Linked DNA regions of Metabacillus sp. KUDC1714. The protein of the gene in region 1 binds, or shares a complex with, the protein of each later gene. Links are inferred from orthologs where the notes say so. Each region holds a gene or a part of one and is shown on either strand. Other genes may lie near its edges.

What was found.
Region 2: the proteins of pcrA (region 1) and uvrB are in contact, whole or in part, in a crystal structure (PDB 7EGT), measured with the Thermus thermophilus proteins. The link is inferred for Metabacillus sp. KUDC1714 from one-to-one orthologs. Residues at the interface, in WP_096412145.1 of Thermus thermophilus: His654, Arg656, Phe657, Gln666, Asp668, Glu669, Lys680, Arg681, Leu682, Ser683, Lys685, Tyr686, Ala687; in WP_096411307.1 of Thermus thermophilus: Glu23, Leu25, Arg26, Asp27, Gly28, Glu29, Arg30, Phe31, Arg55, Glu326, Asp327, Phe328, Glu379, Ser382, Gln383, His398, Gly400, Arg401.

What each region holds. Positions count from the first base shown.
Region 1 is NZ_CP055263.1:2,318,182-2,328,395, forward strand. What follows is about bases 193-3,187. They hold pcrA (DNA helicase PcrA), read left to right. Parts: upstream 193-573; coding sequence 574-2,802; downstream 2,803-3,187. Other genes in these bases: HUW50_RS11045 (heptaprenylglyceryl phosphate synthase), read left to right, coding at 193-506; ligA (NAD-dependent DNA ligase LigA), read left to right, coding at 2,840-3,187. In the rest of the region: more of HUW50_RS11045, read left to right, coding at 1-192; more of ligA, read left to right, coding at 3,188-4,846; HUW50_RS11060 (CamS family sex pheromone protein), read left to right, coding at 4,862-6,046; pruA (L-glutamate gamma-semialdehyde dehydrogenase), read left to right, coding at 6,349-7,896; HUW50_RS11070 (hypothetical protein), read right to left, coding at 8,111-8,542; sodium/proline symporter PutP, read left to right, coding at 9,117-10,214. UniProt on the Escherichia coli protein: A helicase with DNA-dependent ATPase activity. Unwinds DNA duplexes with 3'-5' polarity. Translocates on single-stranded DNA with 3'-5' polarity. Initiates unwinding more efficiently from a nicked substrate than double-stranded DNA.
Region 2 is NZ_CP055263.1:1,259,308-1,269,422, reverse strand. The notes cover bases 5,010-7,905. They hold uvrB (excinuclease ABC subunit UvrB), read left to right. Parts: upstream 5,010-5,412; coding sequence 5,413-7,398; downstream 7,399-7,905. Other genes in these bases: uvrA (excinuclease ABC subunit UvrA), read left to right, coding at 7,406-7,905. Outside these bases: HUW50_RS06155 (sugar ABC transporter ATP-binding protein), read left to right, coding at 1-1,186; HUW50_RS06150 (ABC transporter permease), read left to right, coding at 1,193-2,179; HUW50_RS06145 (hypothetical protein), read left to right, coding at 2,288-2,455; HUW50_RS06140 (peptide chain release factor 3), read left to right, coding at 2,589-4,175; HUW50_RS06135 (GNAT family N-acetyltransferase), read left to right, coding at 4,294-4,734; HUW50_RS06130 (CsbA family protein), read left to right, coding at 4,768-5,001; more of uvrA, read left to right, coding at 7,906-10,115. UniProt on the Escherichia coli protein: The UvrABC repair system catalyzes the recognition and processing of DNA lesions. A damage recognition complex composed of 2 UvrA and 2 UvrB subunits scans DNA for abnormalities.

The DNA.
Region 1 (10,214 bases):
TTCCCTGTGTTTTAGAAGTATCAACAGCTGAATCAATTATTCCTGGCTTTGACCTATATTTTATCCCTACAGTATTAAATAGCAGAAGCACAAAATGGATGATTGATTTACATCATGAAGCAGTGAAGGAATATGGAGAAATTATGAATTGGGACGAGCTAATTGTTGAAGGGTATTGTATTTTAAATCCCGATTGCAAAGCTGCGGCACTAACAGATGCAAATACTAATCTCTCACTTGATGATGTAACAGCATACGCAAGAGTTGCTGAGAAAATGTACCAGCTCCCTATTTTTTATCTAGAATATAGCGGAATGCTTGGAGATCTAGCAGTAGTTGAACAAACTAAGAAGGTATTAACAAAAACAAAGTTATTCTATGGTGGAGGCATTACTTCAGCAGAAGAAGCTAATCGTTTTGCTCAATTTGCTGATGTTGTAGTAGTAGGAAATGTTATCTACACTGATTTAAAGGCAGCTCTAACAACAGTAGAAGCTGTAAAATAAATTTTTTTGAACTCAACCTCAATCTTTTGATAAAATAGAACATATGTTTGTTAAGGTGGTGAAGAAGTTGCAATTCTTATCAAATCAATTACTTTCAGGTTTGAATGACATGCAACAAGAGGCAGTAAAAACAACGGATGGTCCGTTATTAATCATGGCGGGTGCGGGTAGTGGTAAAACCCGTGTGTTAACCCATCGGATTGCATATTTAATGACTGAAAAACAAATTGCTCCATGGAATATTTTGGCGATTACATTTACAAATAAAGCAGCACGTGAAATGAAAGAGAGAATTCAACGGATTTTAGGACCTGGTGCTGATGAAATTTGGATTTCAACCTTTCACTCTATGTGCGTTCGAATTTTGCGTAGAGATAGTGACAGAATGGGAATTAATCGTAACTTTTCTATTCTTGATACGACAGATCAATTGTCGGTTATTAAAACGGTGCTTAAAGAAAAGAACCTTGATCCTAAAAAATATGAGCCAAGAAGCTTATTAGGTTCAATCAGCAGTGCGAAAAATGAACTGATAACACCAGAGGAATATGATAAATCAGCTAACAGTCACTATGAACAAATGGTTAGTGATGTATACAGGGAATACCAGAAGAAACTACGCAAAAATCAATCTCTTGATTTTGATGATTTGATTATGACAACCATTCAATTGTTTCAACGTGTACCTGAAGTGCTTGAATCTTATCAACGTAAATTTCAATATATTCATGTTGATGAGTACCAGGATACGAACAGAGCTCAATATATGTTAGTAAAGCTTTTGGCCTCACGGTTTAAAAACCTTTGTGTTGTAGGTGATTCAGATCAATCAATTTATCGCTGGCGTGGTGCAGATATTGCGAATATCCTTTCCTTTGAAAAGGATTATCCTCAAGCGAATGTAATTTTGCTAGAACAAAACTACCGTTCAACGAAGTTAATTTTAGAGGCTGCAAATGAGGTTATTAAAAGGAATTCAAATCGTAAGCCGAAGAAGCTTTGGACTGAAAATCAACAAGGGGCAAAGATTACGTACTATCGTGCAGATAGTGAAGCAGCAGAAGGGCAATTTGTTGCAGGGAGAATCAAACAGCTGGTAGATTCAGGACAAAGAAAGCTTTCAGAAATTGCAATTCTTTATAGAACAAATGCACAATCAAGGATTATTGAGGAAGTATTACTTAAATCAAATCTAAATTACACAATCGTCGGAGGCATTAAGTTCTATGATCGTAAAGAGATTAAGGACTTACTCGCTTACTTACGATTAATTGCAAACCCAGATGATGATATTAGCTTAGCTCGTATCATCAATGTACCAAAACGTGGTGTTGGTTCGACATCTGTTGATAAAATAGCTAATTATGCAATAGACAATGATTTATCTTTATTTCAAGCATTAGATGAAATTGAACAAATAGGTGTTAGTGCAAGAGTTATAAACGCTTTAGTTGAATTTCGTGAATTGATTCGAAACCTTGGTAATATGCAGGATTATTTATCTGTTACGGAGCTCGCCGAAGAGATCATTGAGAAATCTGGTTATCGAGAAATGCTTAAACTAGAAAAAACAATTGAAGCACAAAGTCGTTTAGAGAATATCGATGAGTTTTTATCGGTCACTCAAACCTTTGAAAAGCAAAACGAAGATAAAAGTCTTGTGGCCTTTTTAACAGATTTAGCACTTGTATCTGACATTGATAAACTTGAAGAAGATGAGCAGGAACAAAGTGATGCACTTGTGTTAATGACCCTTCACTCAGCAAAGGGATTAGAGTTTCCTGTTGTGTTCTTAATTGGACTTGAGGAAGGGGTTTTCCCTCATAGCCGTTCATTAATGGAAGAGGATGAGATGGAGGAAGAACGTCGTCTTGCTTACGTAGGGATTACTCGGGCTGAAAAAGACCTGTTCATTACAAATGCACAAATGCGTACGTTGTTTGGGCGGACAAGTATGAATCCTGAGTCACGATTTATTTCTGAAATTCCAAGTGAGTTGATTGAGAATCTAAATGAAGTAAAGAAATCTACTTCTCCTTCTACCCTTACCTCTGCTTTTAATTCAGGTCGTCGTCTTGAAAAGCGCCCACCAGTTGCAAAACCTATTGCCGCTTCAACTGGCGGGGACGGAATTTCTTGGGCTGTTGGAGATAAAGCTGAACATAAAAAGTGGGGAATTGGTACTGTCGTAAGTGTAAAAGGTACAGGGGAAGGAAAGGAATTAGATATTGCGTTCCCAAGTCCTGTTGGAATAAAGCGTCTGCTTGCAAAATTTGCACCAATTAATCGTGTTTAAAGAGAAGATAGTTCGGTAGAAAGGATTGGACATCTGAATGGATAAACAATCAGCAAATAAACTAGCTCGCGAGCTCCATGAGCTAATTAACACTTATAATTATGAATACAATGTTTTAGATAAACCAAGCGTGCCTGATTCTGAATATGACCGCCTTATGCAGGAACTATTAAAGCTTGAAGAAGCATTTCCTGAATTGAAAACCTCAGATTCCCCGACACAAAGAGTCGGGGGTACTGTGTTAGCTGCTTTTCAAAAGGTTGTTCACAAAACACCAATGCTAAGCTTAGGTAACGCTTTTAATGAGGCTGATTTACGTGATTTTGACCGTCGAGTAAAACAGTCTGTAGGTGACGATGTTCAATATGTTGTTGAATTGAAAATTGATGGTTTAGCGGTTTCTCTAAGATATGAAAATGGACTGTTTGTACAAGGTGCTACGCGAGGAGACGGTACAACAGGTGAGGATATTACGGAAAACCTCAAAACGATACGCTCCATTCCACTTAGATTGAAGAAGGAATTGTCCTTTGAAGTACGTGGTGAGGCATTTATGCCGAAAAAGTCCTTTGAGAAGTTGAATGAATTACGATTACAACTTGAAGAAGAGCCATTCGCAAACCCACGTAATGCTGCAGCTGGTTCCATTAGACAGCTAGACCCTAAAATAGCTGCAAAGCGTAATTTAGATATCTTTGTATACAGTATTGCAGATTTAGGTGGAACAGGTGTTGAAAAACATAGTGAAGCACTAGATCTACTAGAAGAAGTAGGATTTAAAACAAATCAAGAACGAAGAAAATGTGAAACGATTGAAGAAGTCCTCACCATCATAGAAGATCTTCAAGAAAAAAGAGCAAATTTATCTTACGATATTGATGGTATCGTTATTAAGGTGGATTCTCTCGCTCAACAGGAAGAGCTTGGGTTTACTGCTAAGAGTCCACGTTGGGCCATTGCTTACAAATTTCCAGCAGAAGAAGTTATGACAAAGCTAGTGGATATTGAATTAAGTGTAGGTCGGACTGGTGTCATTACTCCAACAGCTTTATTAGAGCCAGTTCGGGTTGCGGGGACAACTGTTCAACGTGCCTCACTTCATAATGAAGATTTAATTAGAGAAAAGGATATTAAAATTGGTGATACGGTTGTTGTCAAAAAAGCAGGTGATATCATACCTGAGGTTGTCAATGTGCTAATAGATCTGCGCACTGGTGAAGAACAAACCTTTTCGATGCCTACACATTGCCCTGCTTGTGAAAGTGAGCTAGTTCGTATTGAAGGTGAGGTTGCCCTTCGTTGTATTAATCCACAATGTCCGGCTCAAATTAAAGAAGGTCTTATTCATTTTGTATCAAGGAATGCAATGAACATTGATGGTCTTGGTGAAAGAGTTGTAGCACAATTGTTTCAAGAAGGATTAATTAAGGATGTTGCAGATTTATACAGATTAACGAGAGATCAGCTTCTCGAGCTTGAGAGAATGGGAGAAAAATCTACCGATAATTTATTAAATGCAATTGTACAATCAAAAGAAAACTCACTTGAAAGACTATTGTTTGGTTTAGGGATTCGCCATGTTGGTGCTAAAGCCGCAAAAACATTAGCTCAAGAATTTGAAACAATTGAAATTCTTCAGCAAGCCACAAAGGATGAGCTTATTGCGATAAATGAAATAGGAGACAAAATGGCTGATGCAGTTGTCACTTATTTTGATAACCCAGATGTGCAGTATTTAGTAAATGAGCTTAAATCTTTAGGTGTAAATACGACATACAAGGGACCAAAGCTGATTAGGGTTGAAGACAGTGATTCATACCTAGCTGGAAAGACTGTTGTATTAACAGGGAAGCTTGAACAGCTATCAAGAAATGAAGCAAAAGAAGGTATTGAAGCACTTGGTGGTAAAGTAACCGGTAGCGTAAGTAAAAGTACAGATCTTGTGGTAGCTGGTGAATCAGCAGGAAGCAAGTTAAAGAAAGCCCAAGAATTAAATATAGAAATATGGGACGAAGCTCGGCTCTTTGATGAACTAAATAAATAAGAGGTGTGGAATCACTTGAAAAAGAAACTAATTATGGTGTTAACAAGCTTTTTTGTATTAACAGCTTGTGCACCAAACTTTGGAGAGCAAGAAGAAATCGTGCAGGAAATAGAGGACGAGTCAAAGGAACAGGCGATTATCCCAAAATACAATATTTCAGATTCGTATTACAAGATGATTTTGCCATTTAAACCAGGGGAAGCAAGAGGACTTGTTTCAGAACAATTAAATACCCGCTTAGATATTGATGAATTTGAAACAGGTTTAATGAGGGTTGCCCAAGACACATTTTCTCCTGATAAATATTTATATCAAGAAGGTCAATATTTAACTGGAGAAGTCATTCAAGGTTGGCTAAATCGAAAGCTAACCGGTGAAAAGTTAAAAAATGAACAAGAAAAAGCGAAAGAGGCAAAGAAAGAATATACTGAGATCGGGCTAAATCCAGCATTGCCTGAGGAGGGGAATCTTGAGGAATTACATTCGGAAAATCCGATCTACTTATCCCACATTCTTGAACATAATTATTTAATCCGAGAGGATGATACAGTTGAATTAGGTGGAGTTGTCATTGGTCTAGCGATGAACTCTGTTCATTATTTTCAACAGGAAGACGGGTATGCTCGTGAGAAGCGAATAAGTACAAGTGAGCTTTTAGCAAAAGGGAAAGAATATGCTCAACAAGTGATTAATCGTGTAAGAAACACAAAAGGATTGGGAAATGTTCCAATTGTTATTGCGATATATGAACAAGAAAAAAAATCTTCGATTGTTCCTGGTAATTTCGTAACGAAAACGGTTGTGAAGGCGGGAAGTAATAGTCTTGGTAAGTGGGAAGGAATTGATGAGGATTATTATTTCTTTCCATCAGATGAAGCGACAAGTGATTATCGAGATGATGCACAAATGTTCAATCGTTTTAAATCTGATGTTGAGGAATTTTTCCCTAATTACACAGGTGTAATTGGAAAAGCCTTTTATAAAAACGGAGAATTAAATTATTTAGATATAGAAATTCCGATGCAATTTTACGGAAAAGCGGAAGTGATCGCCTTTACACAGTTTGTAACAGGTAAGGTTATGGAATATTTCCCTGACTATGTAACACTTGAAGTTAATGTTATGTCTACTACAGGACAGGAAGCGCTAATACTGAAAGAGCCAAACCAAGAAGAGCCAACTGTTCATATTTATAAGTAAATGTAAGGTGAGGATGCAAGCTAAGGACAAAATCTTAGCTTGCATTTTTATGTTTGTAAGAAAATAATAATATGCTTTTACTTTGGAAAAGCGCTTTGACATTTACCTCAGTGCTAATTTTTTAAAGTCAACACCGAACGCTAAAGGAACTAGAAAGAAAAGATACTCATTTCTATCAATAGGTATGCATACGAATGAAGCATAAGAGCTCAAACACAAGATCAGTTTTATGTGTGAGTTTGAATGAAGGAAATGTCATGATCTTAACGCTCTATCTTAAAATTTAAAGGAGGCGTTCGAAAATGGTAGTACCTTATAAGCACGAACCATTTACAGACTTTTTAGTAGAAGAGAATAAACATGCGTTTGAAGCAGGTCTTAAAGTTGTTCACTCCTATTTAAATCACGATTATGACTTGGTTATCGGTGGAGAGCGTGTGGCAACAAAGGATAAAATCATCTCTATAAACCCTGCAAATAAGGAAGAAATTATTGGTTCCGTATCTAAGGCAACTAGGGAGCATGCGGAAAAAGCGATGCAGATTGCAGATGAAACGTTCAAATCTTGGCGAAAGTCTAAGCCGGAAATGAGAGCAGATATTTTGTTTCGGGCCGCTGCTATTGTTCGGAGACGTAAACATGAGTTTTCGGCACTTCTTGTAAAAGAAGCAGGGAAGCCTTGGAATGAGGCAGACGCTGATACTGCTGAGGCAATTGACTTTATGGAGTATTACGGTCGACAAATGTTGAGCTTAAAGGATGGGATTCCTGTTGAGAGTCGACAAATTGAATATAACCGTTTTAACTACATACCGCTTGGAGTAGGTATCGTTATTTCTCCATGGAATTTCGCATTTGCGATTATGGCTGGGATGACTTCAGCTGCATTCGTTTCTGGGAATACAGTTTTATTAAAGCCAGCTAGTACAACACCGGTTGTTGCAGCAAAATTTATTGAAGTATTAGAGGAAGCAGGATTACCGCCAGGTGTCGTTAATTATGTACCGGGAAGCGGTGCTGAGGTAGGAGATTATTTAGTTGATCACCATCGAACCAGGTTTATTAGTTTTACTGGCTCGCGTGAGGTTGGTGTAAGGATATATGAGCGGGCTGCAAAGGTTCATGAAGGGCAAATTTGGTTAAAGCGTGTTATAGCAGAGATGGGTGGAAAAGACACGATTGTTGTTGATTCATCTGCTGATTTAGAATTAGCAGCACAATCAATTGTCGCATCTGCTTTTGGATTTTCAGGTCAAAAATGTTCTGCATGCTCTCGCGCTGTTATTCTTGAAGACGTATATGATCGAGTGTTAACTCGAGTTGTGGAAATCACAAAGAATCTAACAGTTGGTAATACAAAGGAATCAACGATTTATATGGGTCCTGTCATTGATCAGGCTGCCTATGAAAAAATACTAAGCTATATTGAAATCGGTAAAGTGGAAGGGAGATTAGTCGCTGGAGGGAATGGTGATAACTCACAAGGCTTCTTCATCGAGCCGACCATTTTTGCAGATGTTAGTGAAAATGCCAGAATTATGAAAGAAGAAATTTTTGGCCCAGTCGTTGCCTTTTGTAAGGCGAGAGATTTTGATCATGCAATTGATATTGCCAACAATACAGAATTTGGACTCACAGGTGCTGTTTTAACAAATAATCGTTCACATATAGAAAAGGCTCGAGAAGACTTTCATGTAGGAAATCTCTATTTTAACCGTGGCTGTACAGGAGCTATTGTAGGTTATCAACCATTTGGTGGTTTTAATATGTCTGGGACTGATTCAAAAGCAGGGGGACCTGATTATCTACTGCTGCATATGCAGGCAAAAACAACGTCTGAAATGCTATAAACAGTAAAGGGACTGACTAAATTTTGAGTCAGTCCCTTTATTCCTTTTTTTAAAGGTAAGAAAGTATAAAATTTTGTACTTAGTTTTGGTGGTCTAGCTCCAGCGCTTAGACCCTCTTGGGTCTAAGCCACAAATGAATTGAAGACAAAGAACTCTTCTATTCATTTGCGTCTTATGCTTGTCGGGTCTGAACAAGGCGCTTGCGCTTTTCTTATTAACCCTTCCAAAAATACCGTTCATCATCCTGATCTACAGAGAGTTCAACATCGGTTTTTGTAGTACTGATGACCTTAGTGTTTGTATCTTTGTAATCCTCGCGAGTTGAATTGTGATTATCTGTTTTTTTCTCACTTTGAATCGACCGTTGTTCAGTGAGTGCTTGAATTAATTGGGATGTTAGCTCGCTACGCTTTTGATACTCATTAAGGAAGAGTGTAATGGCGATGATCATTCCTCCGCCAATTATGCATGATATGTAAGGTCCAATGGTTGAACCAGTCATTTGAAGAATCATGAAGGGAATGGATCCCCCATAGATTTCCTGTTCTTCTTGTACCGCCTTTATGGCCATTGAAATATGATTTATAATTCCGGCTGCACCTAGAAGGATTAAAAAGCCTCCAAAGCCGAACAAAAATTTCTTCACAAAGTCCACTCCTGACAATGATTCATTTTGTACATCTTATCATGTTTCAGAAGAATCTTCTAGAAATTCAAATCATCTCCAATTAAGTTTACGAGAAAAATAAATGAAGAAAATAAAAAAAGTTTTATAGCGAAATTACTTTGGATTTTTTTCTTGTAAAAGACAAACTTCTGCAAAAAAACAAGCTGATTTTTTAGGAGAATGCAAACTTAATTTTATGAATTTAAATGAATAGATATAATGAATAATAGGATATAGTGTCTAATCGATACGTTTTTATGAATAAATATACATTTGAGAATAATTTATGAACGAGTAAATTTGTGAGGTCTGTCATATTGTGTTACGATTGTAAACGTCTTGTGGGCATCGTCAACCTACTAAACTATTATGGTTAATCATCATGAAATTGCATAAGCTTGCATAAGGATTTGTTGATAGCATATTTAGGAGGTGAAGCATCGATGGAACATGCATTAACAGGAGCAACTATATTTTGGTTATTTGTACCAATGCCATTGCTTATTTTATTGTCACTTGTAACATACTTTACTGAAAGGAGAGATAATTAATAATGGAAATTAATTTGCCAACATTAACAGCAATTATCATTTATTTAATAGGAATGTTAGTAATCGGGATAATTGCAGCAAAAATGACAAGTAATTTATCTGATTATGTATTAGGTGGAAGACGTCTAAGTGCAGGAGTTGCTGCTTTAAGTGCGGGTTCATCCGATATGAGTGGATGGCTAATGCTAGGTTTACCAGGTGCTATGTATCTTGGTGGAATGGGAGAAGCATGGCTAGCAATTGGTTTAGCAGTTGGTGCATACTTGAATTGGCAATTTATCGCTAAACCCTTTAGGGTATATACTGAAGTTGCAAATGATTCTATAACTGTACCAGACTTTTTTGAAAATCGCTTTCGTGACGGTTCAAAGATTCTTCGAGTAGTTTCTGCTATTGTTATTCTTGTATTCTTTACATTCTACACATCGTCAAGTCTTGTAGGTGGTGCGGTTCTTTTAGAAAGTTCATTTGGAATGGATTACACGTTAGCTTTATGGGTTGGAGCAGCCGTTATTCTTTCATATACGTTTTTTGGAGGGTTTTTAGCTGCAAGCTGGACTGACTTTATTCAAGGGATTTTAATGTTATTAGCCCTAATTATTATACCAATTACTGTTATATATGAACTTGGTGGTTGGGGTGAAACAATACAAAAGGTCGGAAATATTGATCCATCTTATCTAGATATAACAACAGGTGCAACGTTTATAGGAGTCGTTTCACTACTAGCTTGGGGCCTAGGGTATTTTGGTCAGCCTCATATCATAGTTCGCTTTATGGGAATCAAATCGACAAAAGAAATTCCAAAAGCGCGTTTAATTGGGATGACATGGATGATTATTTCACTATTTGGAGCAATTTTTATCGGCTTTTCGGGAATTGCTTACTTTGCTGAAACTCCTCTTGAGAACTCAGAAACTGTCTTTATCATGTTTTCACAAGTGTTATTTAACCCATGGGTAGCTGGTTTCTTACTTGCAGCCATTCTTTCGGCAATTATGAGTACTGTGGATTCTCAGTTACTAGTTTCTTCAAGTGCTTTAACACAGGATTTTTATAAAGCAATTTTTAGAAAAGAGGCAACACAAAAGGAAGAAATG
Region 2 (10,115 bases), 1.1 Mb from region 1 along the record:
AAACCGACTAGGAATGGTCAAATGGGATGAGGTACATGAACGTGCACAAAAGGTATTAGATTCGATGGGCTCTAATCTAAGTCCCCGTCAACTCGTATCAACCTTGAGTGTTGCACAACAACAAATGGTCGAGATCGCACGAGCGTTATCCTTTAAGGCAGAGGTTCTAATTATGGATGAACCAACAGCTTCGCTAACAGATAAAGAGATTTCGAAGCTGTTTCAAATTATTGCCGATTTGAAAAAACAAGGAGTTGCGATCGTTTATATTTCGCATCGGATGGACGAAATTTTTAAGATTTCTAATCGATACACTGTATTACGAGATGGGGAGTGGATCAGAAGCGGACCAATTGAAGAGACAAATCCCGACCACTTAGTCAAGCTTATGGTAGGTCGTGATCTAAAAGATTTATTTAATCGAACAAAGGTCTCTGAGGCGCCACTTTCATATGGGGCTACCCCAGTTCTTGAGCTGAAAAATGTATCTGACAACACCATAGTAAAGGATGTTTCATTCAAAATTTATCCTGGTGAAATTGTTGGTTTAGCAGGACTTGTAGGTGCAGGCAGAACAGAGCTGGTTAGAGCACTATTTGGTGTATCGACATTGAAGAGTGGAGAAATATACGTTGATGGAAAGCTTGTAAACATAAAATCGCCAATTAATGCGATGGCAAATGGAATTGCCCATGTTCCTGAAAGTCGGAAAGAACAAGGTTTATTCTTGTCGATGTCAGTAAAGGAAAATCTTTTAATGGCCGAATTGAAAAGGCATTCCAAATCAGGAATTGTTAATTGGAAACAGGTTAATGCCAGTGCCGACCAGTTTATCCAAGAACTAAATATAAAAATAGCCTCTCCCGAACAGCAGGTCTCAAACCTAAGCGGTGGTAATCAACAAAAGGTAGTTATTGCTAAATGGTTATCTATTTCACCAAAGGTTTTACTCCTCGATGAACCAACGCGAGGTGTTGATATTGGTGCAAAGACTGAAATACACAAAATTGTCTCAAAGCTTGCAGATGAAGGTTTAGCAGTATTAATGATTTCTTCTGAGCTGCCAGAAGTTCTAGGGGTTAGCGATCGAATCCTTGTCATGAGTGAAGGGAAATTAACGGGAGAACTGTCGAGAGATGAAGCTACACAGGAAAAAATTATGCACTTAGCTACTAGAGGGGAGTAAAGAAAAATGAGGGTAAATACTCAAACCGCTTCACCATCTCAAAGCATTCAATTAGGCAAAATCTTTCATGCTTTATGGAATCGTCTTGGCATGATTATGATTCTATTATTATTATGTGTTGTTCTTTCGTTTACAGCACCAAACTTTTTAGATACAGCAAATATGTTAAATGTTCTAAAGCAGGTTTCGATTATTGCAATATTAGCAGCAGGAATGACGATTGTTATTTTAACAGGTGGAATTGATTTATCAGTTGGTTCGACAGTTGCCTTATCTGGCGTTATCTCTGTAATGGTTTCTGCTGCAGGAGTCAACCCAATTATTGCGATGCTATCAGGTGCAGCGGTAGGTTATGCAGTAGGACTTATTAATGGCTTTTTTACAGCAAAAACCAAACTACCTTCATTTATCGTTACATTAGGGAGCTTTACATATGTTCGTGGTCTTGCTTATGTCATAAGTGGTGGTTATCCAATTGTTTTGCAAGATGAAACCTTTAAATTTATTGGTGGTGGAGCTATTTTAGGAGTACCTACACCGATCTATATCATGCTTCTTGTCTATGGTGTGATGTTTTTTGTTTTGAAATATACAATGTTTGGCCGTCATATTTATGCAATTGGTGGAAACGAAGAAGCAGCACGCTTAACAGGAATCAAGGTTGAAAAATCATTAATAAATGTTTATTCCATTAGTGGCTTATTAGCTGGTTTAGGTGGCGTTGTATTAGCAGGAAGATTGTATTCTGGGCAGCCAACTGCAGGACAAATGTATGAACTAGATGCCATTGCTGCAGTTATTTTAGGTGGAACAAGCTTAACTGGAGGAAAAGGTAGAATTCAAGGGACGATTATTGGAGTTCTCATCATGGGTGTGATTAGTAATGGATTAACACTTATGGATGTTAATTATTATTGGCAATTAGTTGTAAAAGGCGGTGTGATTGTAGCGGCAGTGTTATTAGATCGTTTAAGAGGTAGTAGTGCTGCGTAAATGTCAGTTCATTATCAAGAAATAAATTTCCCCCCCAACAAAAACTTTTACGCATGTTTTTAGCGCGAAAACATATATATGGCTACAAGGATGATTGGGGGAAATGATATGAATGAAATCTTGTTTTTAATTGTCGCGCTTTTACTTTTAAGCCTTATTACAGGATTGAGAATGCTAATCCATGTATGGGGGAAAAAATATCGCTACAAAAGTTCATGGGATATGCTCTACTCTGATGGAGATCCTATCAGCAATTATAAAAGAAAAAAAGGGTAGGAAAGATGAAAAGCAGGGGCGAGCTCCTGTTTTTTTCTGTTTCAAAGAACAATTTCCATCTATATAGAAATTGTTCTTTCCTTATCTTTATAGTATATTTGAAACACGAATTTATTTAAAAGAGGTATTGCTAATGAGCTTACAACAGGAAATAAATAAACGACGTACGTTTGCTATCATTTCTCACCCTGATGCTGGTAAAACGACGTTAACAGAGAAGTTATTATATTTTGGTCAGATTATTCGTTCTACTGGGACAGTAAAGGGAAAGAAAACTGGTAAATATGCTGCATCTGACTGGATGGAAATTGAGAAAAAACGTGGAATTTCTGTTACATCAAGTGTAATGAGCTTTCCATATCATGAGTTTCATGTAAATATTTTGGATACACCTGGACATGAAGATTTCAGTGAGGACACGTATCGTACATTAACAGCGGTTGATAGTGTAGTCATGATTATTGATTCGACAAAGGGTGTTGAGCCGCAAACGATTAAGCTTTTTAAGGTTTGTCGCATGAGAGGTATTCCAATTTTTACGTTTATTAATAAGTTAGATCGTGAAGGAAGAGAGCCATTAGAGCTTCTTTCTGAAATAGAAGAAGTACTTGGGATCGAGTCATACCCAATGAATTGGCCGGTTGGTAGTGGAAAACGATTTTTAGGAATTTACGATCGTTTTAATGATCAATTTGTCCGTTTTAAAGGTGATGAGGAAGAGGAAGTTTTCCCTATCAGTGAAATTGCCAACCATGGATTAGCAGATGAACCTGTTTATCAAGATACATTAGGTGAAATCGAACTCCTTGAAGAGGCTGGAAATGAGTTTACAACTGAGCGTGTTCAAAAAGGCGAGCTTACACCTGTCTTTTTTGGTAGTGCTTTAGCTAACTTTGGTGTACAAACCTTTTTTGATACATTCCTACAATTTGCTGCACAGCCACAGCCACGTAAAACAGACCAGGGCTTGGTAGAACCAGAAAAGGATCAATTCTCAGGCTATATCTTCAAGATTCAAGCGAATATGAACCCGGCTCACCGTGATCGTATTGCCTTTTTCCGTGTGTGTTCAGGTAAGTTTGAGCGTGGAATGAGTGTAAACCTAAGTCGTACAAATAAAACGATTAAGCTGAACCAAACACAAGCCTTCATGGCAAAAGACCGTGATACGGTGGATGAAGCTTATCCTGGAGATATCATTGGAATTTATGATCCAAATATTTATCAAATCGGGGATACGTTAATAGAAGGAAAAGGGCAGTATCATTATGAAGAGCTCCCACAATTTCCACCTGAACTATTTAAACGAGTTCAAGCGAAAAACGTCATGAAGTCGAAGCAATTCAGAAAAGGAATTGAACAGCTTGTTCAAGAAGGTGCCATTCAGTTATTTAGACAGGAACTAAATGATTCAATGATCCTTGGTGCAGTTGGTCAGCTCCAGTTTGAAGTGTTTGAATACCGGATGAAGGCTGAATACAATGTCGATATCGAGTTCACATCACTTGGGGAACGAATTCCTCGATGGATTAAAAGTGAAAAGTTTGAAAAACGTTTCTTCGATTCAAGAAGCATGCTAGTCCGCGACCGTTTTGGTGCCTATGCTGTTCTTTTTGAAAATGAATTTACACTAAGATACTTCCTAGAAAATCAAAAGGAAATTGAGTTAGTTGATCTTTTAGAAGAGAATGACTACCAAGGTGTCACATCACAAAAATAATGTTTATGGCTAATTCTTCGGAGTTAGCCTTTTTAATTTAATAGTCTTTATAAAATAGAACATGGTATGATTATTTGTGAATTCATACATAGTTTTAAATTGAAGCGAGGGATGCTAGTTGAAAATTTTTCGTGCAGCTTTGAAAGAGATAGATCTTGTGTCAACCTTATTTAATGAGTACAGAATTTTTTATGGCAAGCAAGCTGATCTTGAAGGAGCAAAGACCTTTATTGAAGAACGTATGAGATTTAATGAATCCGTTATTTTTCTAGCAATGGATGGAGAAAGTCCAATGGGGTTTGTTCAACTGTATCCCATTTTCACATCAGTAGGTATGAAACGTAAATGGCTGCTTAATGATTTATTCGTAGCCGAAACATATCGTCGCCATGGTGTTGGTAAAGCATTAATGAATCAGGCAAAAGAGTTTGCTTTAGAAACAAAAGCTGCTGGAATTCTTTTAGAAACAACAAAGGATAATACAAAGGCTCAAGCTCTTTATGAACAGTTAGGCTATGTGAAAGAGGATGCTGTATTTTTCTACAACCTTTCTCTGTAACATCCAAACTATTTTTCGAATAGGAGATCAATAATGGTTTTAAAAGTTATATTAGCGTTATTCCTTCCGTTTTTACTCGTTATCCTCTTTACTAGAGTGTGCTATAACCACTATGTTGGTACATCCTTAACAGCGGCTCTACTTATAGCTTCATATGTAAGAGGATTTACAGACGATCCGCTTATCATTGCATTGGACATTATCTCACTTGTCGCAGGATATTTATATGCGCGAAAAATGAAAGCAGAGTTAATAAGGAAGAAATAGGTTTGAGTATCGTCAAAAGTAGATATACTTAATAGAGAGATGGGAGCTACCTGGTGGTGCTCTTTTTTCTTTGGTTGAAGGTAAAGGATGGAGTAGTTGCAAGATTATGGGCGGAATTTGCAAGATTATCATGAAAATTTGCAAGATTATGAGCAGAAGTTGCAAAATTTCATCCAAAGTTGCAAGATTTCCCCAAGTTTGCAAAATTCTAAGCTAAAGTTGCAAGATTAACATAAAAAGTTGCAAAATCCAAAGCCAAACTTGCAAGATTAAATTAACGATTAACATCCGAATTACACCGATCTTACATACCTAAATAAAAAATACGAACTATAGTTCGTATTTTTAGTGATTTTCCATATAAATGTGGTAAACTATTACTATTGAAACTTTCTGAATGGAGGCTTTTGCGTGAGCGAGCAATTTGAATTAGTCTCGAAATACAAGCCACAGGGTGATCAGCCTAAGGCGATCCAGTCATTAGTCGATGGAATTCAGCAAGGAAAAAAACATCAAACATTGCTAGGTGCAACTGGAACAGGTAAAACCTTTACTGTTTCAAATCTTATAAAAGAAGTGAATAAACCCACATTGGTTATTGCCCATAACAAAACATTAGCTGGGCAGCTATATAGTGAGTTCAAAGATTTTTTCCCAAACAATGCTGTTGAGTATTTTGTAAGTTATTACGATTATTATCAGCCTGAGGCATATGTTCCACAAACCGATACATTTATTGAAAAAGATGCAAGTATTAATGATGAAATCGATAAGCTTCGTCACTCAGCTACATCGTCTTTATTTGAACGTAATGATGTCATCATTATTGCCAGTGTTTCGTGTATCTATGGCCTCGGTTCTCCAGAGGAATATAAAGAGCTTGTTGTTTCTTTAAGAACAGGCATGGAAGTTGAAAGAAACCAGTTATTGAGAAAATTAGTTGATGTTCAATATGAACGCAATGATATAGATTTCCGCCGGGGTACTTTTCGGGTTCGTGGGGATGTTGTTGAGATCTTCCCGGTTTCCCGAGATGAGCAATGTATTCGCGTTGAGTTCTTTGGTGATGAAATCGACCGGATTCGTGAGGTCGACGCATTAACAGGTGAGATTTTAGGAGAGCGTGAGCATGTTGCGATTTTCCCTGCATCCCACTTCGTAACTAGAGAAGAAAAGATGGAGAAGGCCATCGTCAATATTGAGGCTGAGCTTGAGGAACGTTTAGCCATAATGCGCGAAAATGGCAAGCTTCTTGAGGCACAGCGTCTTGAGCAGCGAACAAGATATGACCTTGAGATGATGAGAGAAATGGGCTTTTGCTCAGGGATTGAGAACTATTCACGTCATTTAACACTTCGTCCAGCAGGCTCAACACCTTATACATTGCTTGACTTCTTTCCCGATGATTTCTTGATTGTCATCGATGAATCACATGTTACATTACCGCAAATCAGGGGTATGTTTAATGGTGACCAGGCTCGTAAGCAAGTATTGGTTGATCACGGCTTTCGCTTGCCGTCAGCTATGGATAACCGTCCACTTCGCTTTGAAGAATTTGAAAAGCATATTGAAAACATTGTGTTTGTTTCTGCAACACCTGGTCCTTATGAAATGGAACACACTCCAGAAATGATCGAGCAAATTATTCGCCCAACAGGACTTTTAGATCCAACCATTGATGTCCGTCCTATTGAAGGACAAATAGATGATCTAATTGATGAAATCCATGCTAGAGTGGCGAAAAATGAACGTGTACTAATCACAACACTAACGAAAAAAATGTCTGAAGACTTGACGAACTATTTAAAGGAAATTGGGATAAAGATAAATTATCTGCATTCAGAAATTAAAACATTAGAGCGGATTGAAATAATAAGAGAGCTTAGACTTGGTAAATATGATGTTCTTGTTGGGATTAACCTGTTAAGAGAAGGGCTAGATATTCCAGAGGTATCATTAGTCGCGATCCTAGACGCTGACAAAGAAGGATTTTTACGTTCAGAGCGTTCCCTTATCCAAACAATTGGTCGTGCAGCACGAAATGCAGCAGGGCATGTTATTATGTACGCAGATAAGATAACGAATTCAATGGAATTGGCCTTAAATGAAACGAAACGCCGCCGTGAAATTCAACAGGCATACAACGAAAAACATGGCATAACACCACAAACAATTCAAAAAGATATTCGTGAAGTAATTCGTGCAACAGTTGCAGCTGAAGAACTGGAAGAGTATGAAACATCGATCACGAAGAAATTGACAAAGATGACGAAAAAGGAACGAGACAAAGTCATTTCAGAAATGGAAAACGAAATGAAGGAAGCGGCAAAGGCTTTGAACTTCGAACGTGCTGCTGAATTACGTGATTTAATTTTAGAGCTTAAAGCGGAAGGATGAAACAATTATGGCAATGGAACATATCGTTGTGAAGGGAGCGCGTGCTCACAACCTAAAAAATGTAGATGTCACCATTCCGCGTGATAAGCTTGTTGTTTTAACTGGTTTATCAGGTTCAGGTAAATCTTCGTTGGCTTTTGACACCATTTATGCAGAGGGACAAAGACGTTATGTTGAATCCTTATCAGCATATGCGCGTCAATTCCTCGGACAAATGGATAAACCTGATGTAGATGCGATCGAAGGACTGTCACCTGCGATTTCAATCGATCAAAAGACAACGAGTCGAAATCCACGTTCTACAGTTGGAACGGTAACGGAAATCTATGATTATTTACGTCTATTATTTGCAAGAGTTGGTCGACCAACATGTCCAATCCATGGAATTGAAATATCTTCGCAAACGATTGAACAGATGGTTGATCGGATACTAGACTATCCTGAACGAACAAAGCTTCAAGTTCTTGCACCGATTGTTTCTGGTAGAAAAGGGACACATGCTAAGGTATTTGAAGATATTAAGAAACAAGGTTATGTCCGTGTTCGTGTTGATGGTGAAATGCAGGAGCTATCTGATGAAATTGAATTAGAGAAAAATAAAAAACATTCGATAGAAGTTGTGATTGACCGTATTGTCGTCAAAGAAGGTGTTGCCTCTCGTTTAGCAGACTCCCTTGAATCAGCATTACGACTTGGTGAAGGGAGAGTTATAATTGATGTGATGGGTGAAGAAGAGCTGCTTTTTAGTGAGCACCATGCTTGTCCACAATGTGGCTTCTCGATAGGAGAACTAGAACCAAGAATGTTTTCATTTAATAGCCCATTTGGTGCTTGTCCTGAATGTGACGGACTTGGAACAAAGCTTGAAGTTGACTTGGATCTAATTATTCCGAATAAAGATCTTTCGCTTCATCAGCATGCAATTGCACCGTGGGAGCCAACAAGCTCACAGTATTATCCACAATTGCTTGAGGCAGTATGTAATCATTATGGAATTGATTTGGAAATTCCAGTTAAAGACATTCCAAAGCACTTGCTGGATAAAATTTTGTTTGGCAGTGACGGAGAAGAAATTTATTTCCGTTATGAAAATGATTTTGGACAAATTAGAGAGAACTATATTCAATTTGAAGGTGTTGTTCGAAATGTTGAACGACGATTTAAAGAAACGAGCTCAGACTATATCCGTGAGCAAATGGAAAAGTATATGGGTCAGCAAAATTGCCCTTCTTGTAAAGGATATCGTTTAAAGAAAGAAACGCTCGCTGTTTTAATAGATGGAAATCACATTGGTGAGATTACGAAGCTGTCTGTACAGGATTCCCTTACCTTTTTCGAACATGTTTCGCTATCTGAAAAGGAAAAGACCATTGCAAACCAGATCTTAAAAGAAATTAGTGAGCGCCTAGGGTTTTTAAATAATGTTGGACTCGATTATTTAACCTTGAATCGCGCAGCTGGTACTTTATCTGGTGGAGAGGCTCAGCGGATTAGGCTTGCCACGCAAATTGGCTCACGATTAACAGGTGTTTTGTACATACTTGATGAGCCATCAATTGGCTTACATCAACGTGATAATGATCGCCTGATTGGGACGATGCAAAACATGCGTGACATTGGCAACACGCTAATTGTTGTTGAACATGATGAAGATACAATGCTTGCTGCTGATTATTTAATTGATATTGGTCCAGGAGCAGGAATTCATGGGGGCCAGATTATTTCAGCAGGGACACCGGAAGAGGTTATGAATGATGCTAACTCGTTAACCGGTCAATACTTATTAGGTAAAAAGTTTATTCCATTACCATTTGAACGTAGGAAGCATGATGGACGATATATTGAGATCAAAGGTGCCAAGGAAAACAACCTTAAAAACGTAAGTGTAAAGTTCCCTCTAGGTACATTTATTGCTGTAACAGGAGTATCAGGATCAGGAAAAAGTACATTAGTTAATGAAATTCTTCATAAATCACTTGCGCAAAAGCTTCACCATGCAAAAGCCAAGCCTGGTGAGCATAAAGAGGTAAAAGGAATTGAACACCTAGAAAAGGTAATTGATATTGATCAGTCTCCGATTGGTCGAACACCAAGATCAAATCCTGCGACATATACGGGTGTGTTTGATGATATCCGCGATGTATTTGCAACAACGAATGAAGCAAAAGTACGTGGATATAAAAAAGGCCGCTTTAGCTTTAATGTGAAGGGTGGACGATGTGAAGCTTGCCGTGGAGATGGAATCATTAAAATCGAAATGCACTTTCTTCCTGATGTGTATGTTCCTTGTGAGGTATGCCATGGCAAACGCTACAATCGTGAAACTCTTGAAGTTACCTATAAAGGGAAAAACATTTCAGACATTCTTGAAATGACAGTAGAAAATGCTGTGGAATTCTTTGAAAACATTCCGAAGATTAAACGTAAGCTTCAAACCATCTTTGATGTGGGCTTAGGCTATATCACACTAGGGCAACCTGCAACAACATTGTCCGGCGGTGAAGCACAACGAGTAAAGCTAGCTTCAGAATTACACAGACGCTCAACAGGCCGTTCCTTATACATTCTTGACGAACCTACAACAGGACTACATGTAGATGATATTGCTCGTCTCTTGAAAGTATTACAAAGACTAGTAGAAAACGGTGATACTGTATTAGTCATTGAACACAATCTAGATATTATTAAAGCGGCAGACTATCTTGTAGACCTAGGTC